One region of the Pediococcus sp. genome, then DNA from elsewhere that is predicted to be linked to it. Evidence: predicted binding sites of a transcription regulator. Region 1 holds the regulator's gene; the other holds the start of a gene.
The links. Region 1 encodes HrcA, which represses chaperone genes, less so after heat shock. Its sites were predicted from a motif close to TTAGCACTCNNNNNNNNNGAGTGCTAA; they were not measured.
Positions count from the first base shown of each region.

Region 2: the regulator HrcA is predicted to act here: its motif matches at 3,123-3,149, upstream of DD627_RS02030 (ATP-dependent Clp protease ATP-binding subunit).

Region 1 covers NZ_DOEM01000002.1:17,204-24,958, reverse strand. The annotation lists gene dnaJ (molecular chaperone DnaJ) at 1-1,050, opposite strand, end outside; gene dnaK (molecular chaperone DnaK) at 1,162-3,021, opposite strand; gene grpE (nucleotide exchange factor GrpE) at 3,043-3,648, opposite strand; gene hrcA (heat-inducible transcriptional repressor HrcA) at 3,663-4,703, opposite strand; gene ribF (riboflavin biosynthesis protein RibF) at 4,951-5,910, opposite strand; gene truB (tRNA pseudouridine(55) synthase TruB) at 5,959-6,876, opposite strand; gene rbfA (30S ribosome-binding factor RbfA) at 7,009-7,362, opposite strand; gene infB (translation initiation factor IF-2) at 7,373-7,755, opposite strand, start outside.
Region 2 covers NZ_DOEM01000007.1:3,769-11,523, forward strand. The annotation lists gene DD627_RS02010 (alpha/beta fold hydrolase) at 1-619, opposite strand, end outside; gene ptsP (phosphoenolpyruvate--protein phosphotransferase) at 715-2,436, opposite strand; gene DD627_RS02020 (phosphocarrier protein HPr) at 2,436-2,702, opposite strand; gene ykzS (protein YkzS) at 2,864-3,061, opposite strand; gene DD627_RS02030 (ATP-dependent Clp protease ATP-binding subunit) at 3,310-5,550, shown strand; gene DD627_RS02035 (LTA synthase family protein) at 5,615-7,753, opposite strand.

The DNA.
Region 1 (7,755 bases):
TTCTGCATTCATATTCTTTGGTGTTTCAACAATGACCGTAACCTGCTGATCACCATTACCGTTACCTCTTAAACGAGGGGCACCTTTTCCGCGCAAACGGAAGGTCGTCCCGGTTTGAGTTCCAGCCGGTACTTTCATCTTAACATCACCATGAACCGTTTTAACTTGGATTTCGTCACCCAAAGCTGCCTGGACAAAACTAATTCGTTTATCCAGATAGATTTCAGCACCTTCACGCTTGAACACTTTACTTGGTGCTACACGGAAGATAATGAACAGATCACCATAGCCACCACGGTTTGTACCTGCTTCACCCTGACCTTGTAATCGCATTTGTTGACCATCTTCAACGCCTGCAGGAACTGTCACTTTGACTTCATGACGTTCATTTACATGACCAGTTCCTTGGCAAGTTGGACATTTTTCTTTGATTTCTTTACCAGTTCCATGACAAACGTCACAAACTTGTTGTGAAACCATCCGACCTAAAGGTGTATTTTGAGTTACTTGAATATAACCGGCACCATGACATTTTGCACAAGTAACTGGTGAAGTTCCAGGTTTTGCACCAGAGCCATCACATGTCTTACAAAGTGCTTCTCGATTATACTTAATTGTAGTTTTTTTGCCAAACACACCCTCTTCAAAAGTAAGGTCCATTTGATACTGTAGATCTTCACCTTGTTGAGGTTGATTTGGCTGTGCACTACGACCTCGACCACCGCCACCAAAAAACTGGCTAAAAATGTCATCGAACCCGCCGCCACTGCCACCAAATCCGCCAAAATCAGCAGAATTAAAACCACCGTTACCACCAAATCCAGCATTTGCATCAGCTGAACCATACTGATCATAACGAGCTCGTTTTTGATCGTCGCTTAAAACTTCATAAGCTTCATTTACTTCTTTGAATTTCTGTTCAGCTCCAGGAGCCTTATTCAAATCAGGATGATACTTTTTTGATAATTTTCGGTATGCCTTTTTAATTTCATCGGCAGATGCATCTTTGGATACCCCTAAGGTTTCATAGTAATCTTTATTCTCCGCCATTATGATCCTCCATTTTTATCGATAAACTTAGAATATCATAGACCAAATGTAATAAAAAGCCAAAGTCGATATGACTTTGACTTTTTATTAACAATCAAGCAATTCAATCACTTATTTTTTGTCTTTGTCAGGATCTACTTCTTCAAAGTCACCATCTACAGTTCCTTTATCATCTTTCTTATCAGATGAAGCTGAACCATCTTTTTGATCACCCTTAGCTTGTTCCTGTTGTTGTGCTTGTTGATATAATTTTACCGAAAGGTCTTGAACAATCTTATTCAAGTCGTCCTTCTTGGTCTTCATATCCTCAACATTATTATCTTTTTGAGCCTTCTTCAAAGCATCTTCAGCATCTTTTGCCTTCTTGATCTCATCCTCAGATACTTTGCCTTTAAGCTCTTTCAAAGTCTTGTCAGTTGTAAAGATTAATTGTTCTACTTCGTTCTTAAGATCAACTTCTTCTTTACGTTTCTCATCAGCAGCTTCGTTTTCTTTAGCTTCTTTCATCATTCGATCAATTTCCTCGTCAGAAAGACCTGAAGAACTCTTGATAGTAATCTTTTGATTTTTACCAGTGCCCTTGTCAGTTGCCGAAACATTAACAATCCCGTTTTTATCAATATCGAATTTAACTTCGATTTGAGGAACACCACGTGGTGCCGGTGGAATATCCGTCAATTGGAATCTTCCAAGCGTCTTGTCATCAGCAGCCATTGGACGTTCACCTTGTAACACATGAATATCAACGGCTGGTTGACTATCGGCAGCAGTAGAGAACACTTGTGATTTGCTAGTTGGAATGGTTGTATTACGATCGATCAACTTAGTGAATACACCACCCATAGTTTCAATACCTAAAGAAAGTGGTGTGACATCAAGTAAAACAACATCTTTAACGTCACCAGTTAAGACACCACCTTGAACGGCAGCGCCAATGGCAACCGCTTCATCAGGGTTGATTGAATGGTTAGGTTCCTTTCCAGTCCAGTTTTTAACAGCTTCTTGAACTGCAGGAATACGAGTAGAACCACCATTAAGGATGATTTCATCAAGATCACTTGCAGAAAGATCAGCGTCACGTAAGGCATTATCAACAGGGGTCTTTGTTCGAGCAACTAAGTCAGAAGTCATTTGATCAAATTGAGCACGCGTCAAAGTTTTTTCCAAATGTAAGGGACCGTTAGCTCCAGCCGAGATAAATGGTAAACTGATTTGGGCTTCAGTTACACCAGAAAGGTCCTTCTTAGCCTTTTCAGCAGCATCCTTCAAACGTTGTAAAGCCATCTTGTCTTGAGAAAGGTCAACACCGTTTTCTTTCTTAAAGTCATCAACTAACCAATCAATGATCTTTTGATCAAAATCGTCACCACCAAGATGTGTATCACCATTTGTAGAAAGTACTTGGAAAACACCATCCCCTAATTCAAGGATAGAAACATCAAAAGTACCACCACCAAGATCATAAACTAAGACTTTTTCATCTTTATCTTGCTTGTCGAGTCCATATGCTAAAGCAGATGCCGTAGGTTCATTGATAATTCGTTCAACGTCTAAACCTGCAATTTTACCCGCATCTTTAGTTGCTTGTCGTTGTGAATCATCAAAATAAGCCGGTACAGTGATAACTGCTTTTTCAACAGTGTCACCAAGATAATCTTCAGCATAATGTTTCAGATATTCCAAAATCATTGCTGAAATCTCTTGTGGTGTATAAGACTTGCCACCAGCACTAACTGTATAACCCTTTTCACCAATATGACGTTTGATGGAAACGATTGTATCCGGGTTAGTAATTGCTTGTCGTTTAGCTACTTCTCCAACCTGAGTTTCGCCATTTTTAAATGAAACCACTGAAGGTGTTGTTCGACTACCTTCTGGGTTAGTAATAATCTTTGGTTTGTCTCCTTCGAGGACTGCAACCGCGGAATTTGTTGTTCCTAAATCAATACCAATAATTCTATTGCTTGCCATTTTATTATCCCTCTTTTTAATTTATTGTGACACAACAACCATTGCAGGCCGTAAAACACGATCTTTTAGCATGTATCCCTTTTGCAGGACACTCACTACTTGATCAGCTTTGCCGCCTTCTTCAACAGCCACCGTTTGAACGGCTTGATGAATGTGTGGATCAAATGGTTGACCAACTGCTTCAATCTCAGTTACATGATTGTCTTTTAAGGCCTTATTCATGTGATCAAAAACCATCTGAATACCCTTTTTCAGTTGCTTTCCATTTTCGTCAGACACCTCAATCGCCAAAGCACGCTCAAGATTATCAATCACTGGTAAAATGTCTTTGGCTAAGTGTTGACCGTCATACTTAACCAAGTTTGCCTGCTCTTTTTCATTTCGTTTTTGAATATTGGCCGTTTCAGCCTTAGCACGAATGTATTGATCAGTTATAGCATCAACTTTACCATTCAATTCGGTAATTTGTTTTTTTAACTCTTCAATCTGGGTAGCCGTTTTTGATTGTTTCTTGGACTTTTTTTCGCCCTTTACTTTTTTATCAGGTTTAACTTTAGTTTTTTTTGTTTCTTTTGTTTGTTTTTCGACCGTTTCATCGATCTTTTCAGTCTTCTTGTCTTCTGCCACTACGTTCACACCTCTCAACTATCATCAATATCGTGGTAATAATCTATCAATCTTCTTGCTAGCTCTGTTCGGAACGCACCAACCAACCCAATCATTTTGGAATATGGCATACTCGTTGGTCCCAAAACTGCAATAACACCTTTACCATGTTGATCAACATCGTAAGTTGCTGTAATCAAACTATAATTTTTTAACAGATTATTAGTAATTTCATTACCGATTTGAACCTTAATATTTTGATCTGGCGAACCCAAAACGCTGGCAAGATCCGTCGAATGGTTCATCAAACTATATAAAGATCGAATTGCACCCAAATCATGCTGTTTGGAAAAATCCAGTAAATTTAGCTGCCCACCAACAAAGAATCGTTCAGTTGCTGATTTTTTCAAAACATCTTCGAAAACATCCAAGAAACCCTCTGGCGTTTCAATGTACTTTCCGATTTGATTCGGAATATCCGTTGCTAATCTTTTGAAAACTTCTGACAACGTTAAACCAACTAATTCATCATTAATGATCCGAATAACTGCTTCTAAAGCTTCAGGATCAACGTTTGAAGGCACCTTAAAAGTTCTATTCTGAACGTCACCATTGTCAGTTACCAAAATGGCCATAACACGATGATTTCCTAATGGAACCAATCTGAACCCTTCAAGCTTTGCATCTTTCAATTCAGGCTTTACTGTAAAGGCAGTGTAGCTAGTTAACTTAGAAAGCATATCCGCCGATTCGGCAACGATATCATCAATTTCTTGAAACTGATGATTAAACGAAGAACGTATCTGTCGCAAATCACTCGATTGAACTTTATCAGGTTTCAACAAATGGTCAACATAATAGCGATAGCCTTGGATCGAAGGAATTCGACCGGACGAAGAGTGAGTTTTCTTAAGCAACCCAATTTCTTCCAGCGTCGCCATCTCATTACGAATTGTTGCCGAACTCACATGCATCGGTAATTGGCTAACTAAAGCTTTTGAACCTACTGGCTGACCATCACTCGTATAGATCTGAACGATTGCTTGTAAAATCAATAACTCCCTATCTGTCAGCAAAACCATCACCTCTTTTAGCACTTAGCACATTGGAGTGCTAAGACACTATTAAAGATAACAAATGTTCTTTCAAATGTCAACATTAGTCAAACATTTTTTGATATTTGTACTATTCTTTTTTTAAAAGCCTACTTTTTTGCTTGTATTAAGAGATTTCGTCCAAGGTGCTACAGCATTTTTTGATACTTTACGTTCTGATTTAAATCAGATTTCAATGGCAAGGTATTAACTGAAAAATGCATCTACATTAATTTGATTTTCCATTATTTAAATTCGCAAAATATTGCCGGATGTTTTTTTCATCGGCCTTTAATTGTTCAATTAATTTGTCAGCATTCGCAAACTTTATTTCACCACGCACATAGTGATACCATTCTACGGAAACTACTTCACCATATATTTCCTGATCAAAATCAAAAATATTGATTTCTAACGTGATCGGACGATTTTCTCCAAACGTGACATTACGGCCAACAGAAGCCATCGCTGGCCACCATTTTGTGCCAATTTTGATCCGAACAGCATAAATTCCAATCCCCGGAATTCGTACCCATGGATCTGACAATACATTTGCCGTAGGAAATCCAAGTGTTCGTCCCCGAGCTTCACCATGAACTACTAATCCACTAGTTTGGTAAACATATCCTAAGAACTTGTTGGCATGATCCACATCACTTTTCTTTAAATCATCACGAATTTTGGTTGAACTAACTTTTTGACCGTCTAATAAAAATTCGTTTACTGTCACGATATCAAAACGATCTTTGGAATAACTTGGTAAATGAGTCATATCCGCAATTTCACGTGGCCCATAAGTATAGTCAAAACCTGCAACGATTGCTTTTGCATGCAGATTAACCATATATTGATCCACAAATTCTTGAGGAGTTAAATGCGCAAAAGTGGATGTGAAACTGACCACATATAAAAAATCAACACCCAAACTAGTCATTAACTCAGCTTTTCGTTTAACTGAGGTCAAATAATGTAAACCATTTAGACCCGGTTTCGGAAAAACAACAGACGGGTGATGGTCAAAAGTCATTGCTGCAAGCGGTAATTTTCTTTGATCGGCTTCCTTGCGAGCACACTTGATAACTGCCTGATGGCCAAGATGAACGCCACCAAAAAATCCCATTGCCAAAACAACATCTCCATGAGGAATTTCTTGAGTCTCATATGGATGATGTAAATAAATAATTCTCATAAAATCCTCCCAATAATTCTAAATATCACGTTCTCAAAACTCTCTTAGTTAGTTGGTTAATAACATGGTCATCGGCCGATAAGCTACCCGTTTTTCATCATATTGGTATAGTGCTTGGACCCGATCGTGAAAAGTCAATGCCAATACAGGGGCTGCATTTTTCGGCTGATCAAAATTACTTCTCTGTAAAATAGCACCGTTTTGAACTCTCCGCCAAAGATCGGCATTCAGTTCAAAATGCGGATAATTTTTTAACGCATGATCAAGGGGCCGAATCAAAGTATCGATCGTATTAGTTTCAACAGCCGACTCCAACTGAGCAAAAGTCACCGTTTCATCTAATTTAAACCCGCCACTACTTAGCCTAGTTAATTTTGACATAACTGCCGGCACACCTAAAATCTCACCCAGATCCACCGCCAGCGTCCGAACGTAAGTCCCTTTACTGCACACAACTTTGAAATTAACAGTTTGGGTACCATTGATCTTATCGAAAACGGACCGGGCTTGTCGTTCAAACGTATGAACTGTTATTTGACGTTTTGGTCGTTCAACTTCAATACCCTGGCGTGCATATTCATATAACTTCTTGCCATTAACTTTAATTGCAGAATAAATTGGTGGTATTTGAGTAATCTCACCAGTTAACCGAAGCATAGCCATATCAATTTCAGTATCAGAAAAAGCCTGACTAAGAATTCGTTTCTTGATAACTTCACCATCTAAATCTTCAGTAGTTGTAGAAAAACCAAAAGTTACAGCCCCTTCGTAAACCTTACCTGATGCCATTAGGTAGTTTACGACTTTAGTGGCTTTTCCCACACAGATTGGCAAAACCCCGTCTACATTAGGATCTAATGTACCACTATGGCCAACTTTTTTTTGATGAAGAATACCGCGAATTTTGGCGACACAATCAAAACTTGTCATGCCCCGCGGTTTATACAAAGGAATTATGCCATCCATATAAAACGACCTCCATTTTTTACTGCTTTAAATTATAGCATAGCTTCGCCGTTTCCTTTGAATTTTGGCATCAAAAAAAGAATGGCCATTAAATTCCAGACCATTCTTTTGCGTATTTATAAACGAAATCGATTAATCTTCTGAATTAAGTTTATTGATCAACTTATCAATACGATCGCCATATTGAACTGAGGCATCACGTTCAAAAATTAATTCAGGAGTTTTATAAATTGACAGACGAGAACCCAATTCGCTGCGAATCAGGCCTTTAGCTTTTTGTAAACCGGTAGCAACTCTTTCACCATCGGAAGCCTTATCTGACAAAATACTATAGTAAACAGTTGCTTGCTGAAGATCACCAGTCACATTAACACCAGTGATGGTGATACCCTGCACGCGTGGATCACGAACACGTTTACGAATAATATCACTAATTTCTTTCTCTATTTCCTGACCAAGACGATCAGCTCGATATAATCTTGCCATGTGGATCCTCCTATTCTACAGGAACCTCTTTCATGATATAGGCTTCGATGACATCATCAACTTTAATATCATTATAGCCATCAATTGTAAGACCTAATTCAAAGCCTTGTTTGACTTGTTTAGCATCATCTTTAAATCGTTTCAAGCTGGCTAATTTACCTTCGTAAATTACAACACTGTCCCGGATTAAACGAACGCCACTATCCTTTTGAATATAGCCCTCCGTCACATAACCACCAACAACAGTTCCAACATGGGAAACTTTATAGATCTGACGAACTTCAACTTGCCCAGTAATGACTTCCTTGTAAGTTGGTTCAAGCATCCCTTTCATAGCGGATTCTACTTCGTCAATTGCGTTGTAGATAACTCGATGTAAACGGATATCCACAT
Region 2 (7,755 bases), on a different contig from region 1:
CAACTAAAAGCATCGGAATTGACATTCTTTTAATCACATCCCGCCAATCCTGAACAGCATGATTTAGTAACAACGGATAATCAAGCTTTGAGTCAAACGGATAACTCTCCGTCACTTTCTTGACTAATGCAAATGTGTCATCATCAATATGTTTGAAAGTTGACGGACCTAAAGGTTGCTTCAAACGATCTTTGAAATTTTGCCAAGTTAAATTTTTAAACCCAAACTGCCAATCACTTTCATTAATCATTTTCGGCGGCTGATCAACTATGACAATTTTGTGCACGTTCACAGGACCAAACAAAGAAAGATAAGCATAAATCGTTGCCCCACCCATTGAATTTCCAACCAAGATGAAGTCGGTCAATTTCAACAACACACACAATTCATGAACGTCTGCTGCTAATCTAGAAATACGTAATCCCCAATTAACATGCTGCGACAAACCTTGATTTCGAAAATCTAGCCTCACAACTCGAAGACCACGCTGCAATAACAACTTTTTTTGTTGATGCCAGATTTCCTTTGAGCCACCAAATCCCGTCAAAAAAACTACGGGCTGCCCTGTTCCCTCATCTGAATAATCCAACGTCACTAGATCGCTCGTTTCAAACTTCATACTTTCAACTCCATTTTTGTTAATCATTTTTAGTATAACAAAAAAATCTCCAAGGATTTAAAGATCCCCAGAGACTTATCTAAAACTAAATTTTGTTACTTAATTGCATCGTTAACGAGTTTGATGACATCGTCGTTAGTTTCTGCTTCAGTAACGGCCTTATCGGCTAATTTCTTCATTTCTTTGGTGTCCAAGCGTTTCATCAATGAACGAGTCTTCAAAACTGAAGTTGCACTCATTGAGAATTCGTCCAAACCAAGTCCCATTAAAATTGGAACAGCAGTTTGGTCGCCGGCCATTTCACCACACATACCAGTCCACTTGCCCTCTTTGTGAGAAGCATCAATTGTGTTTTTAATAAGACGCAATAGGGATGGATTATATGGTTGATACAAATATGAAACTTTTTCATTACCACGATCTGCAGCAAATGAGTATTGAATCAAATCGTTTGTACCAATACTGAAGAAGTCAACATATTTAGCTAACTTGTCAGCAATCATAGCGGCAGCAGGGATTTCCATCATCATACCAACTTGGATGTTATCACCGATCTTAGTTCCAGCCTTAACCATCTTTTGCTTTTCATCTTCAAAAATTGCTTTAGCTTTCTTAAATTCAGCAACAGTTGCAATCATTGGGAACATGATTGCAAGTTTACCGTAAGCAGATGCTCGCAACAAAGCTCGTAATTGTGTTCGGAACAAATCTGTCCGATCCAAGCTAATTCGGATAGCACGATAACCCAAGAATGGGTTCATTTCGTCCGGAAGTGGTAAGTATGGCAATTGCTTGTCTCCACCAATATCCATGGTCCGAATAACAACTTGTTTGCCGTTCATTCCTGAAACAACTTGTTTGTAAGCTTCAAACTGGTCGTCTTCAGTTGGTAGTTCGCTTGAATCCATGTACAAAAACTCAGAACGGAACAAGCCAACAGCTTCAGCACCATTATCAATAACACCTTTGATGTCATCAGGGGTACCAATATTAGCTGCTAAATCAAAATGAACGCCATCCTTCGACGATGTCTTTTCATCACGAAGTTTTTCCCATTCAGCTTTTTGAGCCAAAAAGTCTTTTTGCATTTTTTGATATTTTGCAACTTCATCAGCATCTGGGTTAACGAGTGCCAGTCCATGCATCCCATCAATCACAACGGTATCGCCAGCTTTAATATCTGTTGTTGCTTTTTCACTTCCAACAATAGCTGGAATTTCCAAAGTACGGGACATAATTGCAGAATGTGATGTTCGGCCACCAATATCTGTAATGAATCCCTTAACAAACTTACGATCCAACTGAGCAGTATCACTTGGTGTTAAATCATGAGCGACGACTACAACTTCTGAATCAATCAAAGCTGGGTTAGGTAATTCAACCCCTAATAAATGACTCAAGACACGCTTTGTCACGTCACGAATGTCTCCGGCACGTTCTTGCATGTACTGATTATCAGTCATTGCTTCAAAAGTTTCAATAAAACCATCAGTGACATCTTTTAATGCTTGTTCAGCATTAACGCTGTCATTCTTGATCTTGTCTTCAATATTACCAATCAATTCTGGATCTGAGAGAATCGTAATGTGGGCCTCAAAAACTTCGGCTTCTTCTTCACCAAGGCTTTTAGCAGCTTTACTCTTAATTAACTCTAGTTCTGCTTTAGATGCGTCTAAAGCGTCTTGAAGACGTTTAATCTCAGCATCTGGATTATCAATTGTTTTCTTATCAAATGACAGATCAGGGTCGACAAGCATATATGCTTTCGCAATTGCAACGCCATCACTGGCAGCAATTCCCTTCAATTGTTTTGCCATTAGTCAGAAAGTCCTTCCTTTTTCATTGTATCTGCAAGAGCTTCAATAGCTTCTTTTTCGTCATCGCCATCAGCAGATACGGTCACATCAGCGTTTTGACCAACACCTAATGACATAACACCCATGATAGACTTCAAGTTAACTGATTTGTCTTTGTAAGTTAACTTAACATCAGCGTTAAATTTGCTTGCTGCCTGTACTAATAAAGTAGCTGGACGTGCGTGAATACCTGTTTCTGCAATAATATGAAAGTCTCGTGTTTCCATTATAAATCGATCTCCTTTAAAAATATAAGTTTAGTAAGGGCTTTCTTTTTAAGTTATAAAACGAACATAGCATTCATCTTACTAACAATTAATCAGCCTTTCCCATTGATGATAGCAATTTCTCGAAATTTTTACAAGCCCTTTCACGAATAAAAGTGAAATTAATGTTCACCGTTTTCATGAGTTTCAAAGTGATAAACTACTTTCCCATTTCGTTGAGCCGATCCAATTACGCGTTTTCGCTGATCATACTTCATATAGATAGGTTGAAATTCTGAAAATTCATCTGGTTCAACCGTTAATTCTTTAATTGTTCCTTGTCTGAGCTGTTCCAATAAATTCGAAAAATCTCGTGCCATTTGATCACCTGCCTTTATAAAGTAAACTCAGTTTAGCTGAAAACGATACAAAGTTCAAATATTGGCACTCTATATGTCAAAGTGCTAAACTAGTTTTTGAACCTACAAAAACGCCTTACAAGTAGATTCGAAGATAGTTATTTTTCGATACAAATTGCTTGCACAATTTTTTCGGCGCGTTATAATATGGTCATGGTCAAAGTTGGTCAAACATTTTTGACCTTGATTCTTTGAAAGGAGTCAGCAAAATGTTATGTCAAAATTGTCATAAGAACGAAGCAACGATTCATTTGTATACCAATGTCAATGGACAACGGATGCAGATTAATCTTTGTCAAAATTGCTATCAACTTCTAAAACAGCAAGAAGGAAATAACTTAGGAAATGGAGGTGCCGCAAACATGGCACAAGACCCATTTGGATTTGGGAATTTAGATGACATTTTCCGCGCAATGCAAAACGGAAATGTTGAAAACCCACAAGGATTAAACCAGCAAGTTCCCCCCACTCAACCAAGCGGTCCTACCGGTAATAACGGTGGTAACCAACGTAATGGCAAAGGTGGTTTGTTAGATCAATATGGTCTGAATTTAACTGAGCTGGCTAAAAAGGGAAAAATTGACCCCGTGATTGGGCGTGATTCAGAAATTTCAAGGGTTATTGAAATTTTAAATCGCCGTACTAAAAATAATCCCGCTTTAATTGGTGAAGCCGGCGTTGGTAAAACAGCCGTTGTGGAAGGTTTAGCTGAACGAATTGTCGCTGGTGACGTCCCTCAAAAATTAATCAACAAACAAATTGTCCGTTTGGATGTCGTTTCATTAGTACAAGGTACTGGAATTCGTGGTCAATTTGAGCAACGCATGCAACAACTTATGAAAGAAGTTGAAAATAATAAAGACATGATCGTCTTTATTGATGAAATTCACGAAATTGTTGGTGCTGGGAATGCTGAAGGTGGTATGGATGCTGGTAACGTTTTGAAGCCAGCATTGGCACGAGGTGATTTTCAACTCGTTGGTGCCACTACTTTAAATGAGTACCGGGATATTGAAAAAGATGCTGCTTTAGCACGTCGCCTTCAACCAGTTCAGGTTGACGAACCTAGTGTGGAAGAATCAATTCGTATCTTACAGGGAATTCAAAAGAAATACGAAGATTACCACCATGTACATTACACAGATGACGCGATCAAGGCTGCAGCAAAGCTTTCTAAGCGCTATATTCAAGATCGCTTCCTACCAGATAAGGCAATCGACTTGCTTGATGAAGCGGGATCTAAAAAGAACCTCACGATTAATACCGTAGATCCAACTACCATTCAGCAAAAGATTGACAATGCTGAAAAATACAAACAAGACGCCTTAAAGGCCGAAGATTATGAAAAGGCCGCTTATTATCGTGACCAAGTTAATAAACTAGAAAAAACTAAGTCTGGCGCAACTAACCAGAGTGAAATTCCAACAGTGACTGATAAAGATATGGAACAGATCATCGAAGAAAAAACGGATATTCCGGTTGGCGAGTTACAAAAACGTGAACAGGAACAACTACAAAATCTTGGTGAAGATTTACGTGCTAAGGTTATTGGTCAAAATGAAGCCGTTGAAAAAATTGCTCGCGCCATTCGTCGAAACCGAATCGGTTTGAATGGTACTGGCCGACCAATTGGTTCCTTCCTCTTTGTTGGCCCCACTGGGGTTGGTAAAACTGAATTAGCTAAGCAATTAGCAAACGAACTATTTGGTTCAGAGGATTCAATGATTCGTTTTGATATGAGTGAATACATGGAGCCACATTCAATTTCTAAATTGATCGGTTCGCCTCCTGGCTATGTTGGTTATGAAGAAGCCGGTCAGTTGACTGAGCAAGTTCGTCGTTACCCATATAGTTTGATCTTGCTTGATGAAATTGAAAAGGCTCATCCAGATGTCATGCATATGTTCCTTCAAATTCTAGATGATGGTCGTTTGACGGATTCTCAAGGCCGGACTGTTAGTTTCAAGGATACAATTATTATCATGACCTCTAACGCCGGAACCGGTGACGTTGAAGCTGACGTTGGCTTTGGTGCTGCAGCAAAAGGCACAACCCACTCAGTTTTGGATAAGTTAGGTAATTACTTCAAACCTGAATTCTTGAATCGTTTTGACGATATTGTTGAATTTAATTCACTCACCAAGGAAAACTTAATGAAAATTGTTGACTTAATGATTGGCAATGTCAATCAGATGTTAGCTGTTCAAGGCTTACATGTGCATGTGACAGAACCAGTTGAAGAGAAATTAGTTGAGTTAGGTTACAATCCAAAGATGGGTGCTCGTCCACTTCGTCGAGTAATTCAAGAACAGATTGAAGATCGAATTGCTGATTATTATTTGGACCATCCAGATGCAAAAAATCTTGTAGCTAAGATTGCTGATGGCAACATTGAACTAACCGTTGAAAATGTGGCTGACACCAAGGCTGCATCTACCAAAAAAGCTTAATTTACAAAAAAACTCATGGTTGAACGAAATTAATCGTTTAACCATGAGTTTCTTATACATAACGTTATTTAGATGAAGAAGAGGATGATGCTGATGAAGATGAAGATGAAGATGAAGAGCTACTGCTACTTGAATCTTCAGACTCCAGTTCTGGTGCATCTGTTTTATAAAGATCTAAGGTTGATTTACCTTTATTTTTCTTCAGTAAACTTGTTGGCTCTTTTTCCTGTGCTTTACTCAATTCCTTAAGACCAGCTGATTTCTTGTAATTATACTTAGTTTTATCAACCGTCTTAAACCAAGAATGCTTAGAGAATCGGAGTAAATCACCGTTGATAACCGAATCAGATAAGGATAATTCTTTATTGACATAAGTTTGAATCTTGGCAACTTCTTTCTTTTCAGTTGCAGTTTTATCTGTGATTTGTTGTCCCATCTTTGTAAAGTACAAGTCATTGCCATACTTAGTATACTTCGGTGAAACAAAGTCCCCATCACGGAAGGCAACAATTTGATTGCGATCCTTCGACAACAAATCTTGCCCAAATTGAATGGCCCCTGGGTCTTTAATTCCCAAAAGATTTGTTAACGTTGGCATTACATCAATTTCGCCCCCATAAGTATGGTTAATACCGCCCTTCAGTCCGGTCATATGAATCATGAACGGTACCTTTTGGAACATGGCCAAATTGTAGTTATCGATTTGTTTTAAACCAAGAATTTTAGCAATGGCTGCTTTGTGGTTGTTTGAGATTCCGTAATGATCACCATACAAGACCAGCATACTGTTCTTCATTAAACCAGACTTCTTCAAATAGCTGATCAATTCACCAATTGATTGGTCCAAATAATGCGCAGTCTGAACATACGGATCGACCGTTGGATCCCCAGTATCCCATTCTTTAATTGATGCATCTTTTTTAGAAATCAAATATGGATAATGGTTTGAAACGGTAATTAATTTTGCATAGAACGGTTGCGGAAGTTGTTCCACGTACTTCATGGCATCCTTCAAGAAAATCTTATCTTTCATACCGTAACCACTGACATATCCTGGTTTGATCTTGTAATACTCTTTACTAAAGAAATATTGATAACCAAATGATTTATAAGCATTATCTCGGTTCCAGAAACTCGGCACGTCCCCATGGAACGAAGCGGTCGAATAGCCATTTTGATCTAAAATAGCCGGCATACTTTGAAAAGTATTGCTAGTTCCATCCATAACCATGGCGGAACCCTCTGCCAACCCAAACAAAGAGTTTTCAAGCATCATTTCAGCATCGGACGTTTTCCCTTGGCCAACCTGATTAAAGAAGTTATCAAAACTCAACGTATCTTTTTCATGATACAGTTTGTTCAAGTTAGGCGTAATTTCTTGGCCATCCCATTTCTTATCAATAACAAATTGTTGCAAACTTTCTAGATGGATGACAAAAACATTTTTTCCCTTTGCCACACCCTTGTACTGGATGTTTGAAGATACATGATGTTTTTTCAAGAACTTCTCAATCGGTTTTAGTTGATCATCTGAGGCCTTCGACTTTTGTTCACTGTACTGGTACGTTTTGATCGCATCATACGCCGTATATGTCTGTAAACCTAGATACTTCACAATATAGTTATTATCGAATGTTCTGGTTAACAACCCTGAACGATTACTATAGGCCATGCCCAAATTTACGCCAAACACACCAATTGATAAAACGGTGGTGGCCAAGGCATAACGAAATTTGAACCGGGTCGTATCAATTTTGATAAACCGCACGAGTAATAACAAAATTAGGAAAATCACATCCACAAAAACCAAAAAATCGGTTCCACGCATGATGCCCATTAAACTTTTACCAAGGTTATCAGATGTCGATCCGGATCCCTTGATTAAATTGAACGTAATAAAGTCTGAGAATTCTCGGTAATACAAAATATTTGCGAACAACCACGTGGATAAGATAGCGTCCATTAAAATCATCCACCAATAAGCCCAGCGTCCCCGAAAATATAAACCAATCCCAAAAAGAAACAAAGCCGTCGCAATTGGCGAAATCGCCAAAATTAGTTCTTGCATATGCCCTTGAACACCTAAACTGAATTTCATTTGGTAGGCCATATAGGATTTTATACAAAATAGAATAACGGCGAACAAGAAAAATCCAAACCGAGTATTTAATCCCCGACGGATCTTATGCCACGCTTGACTCATAG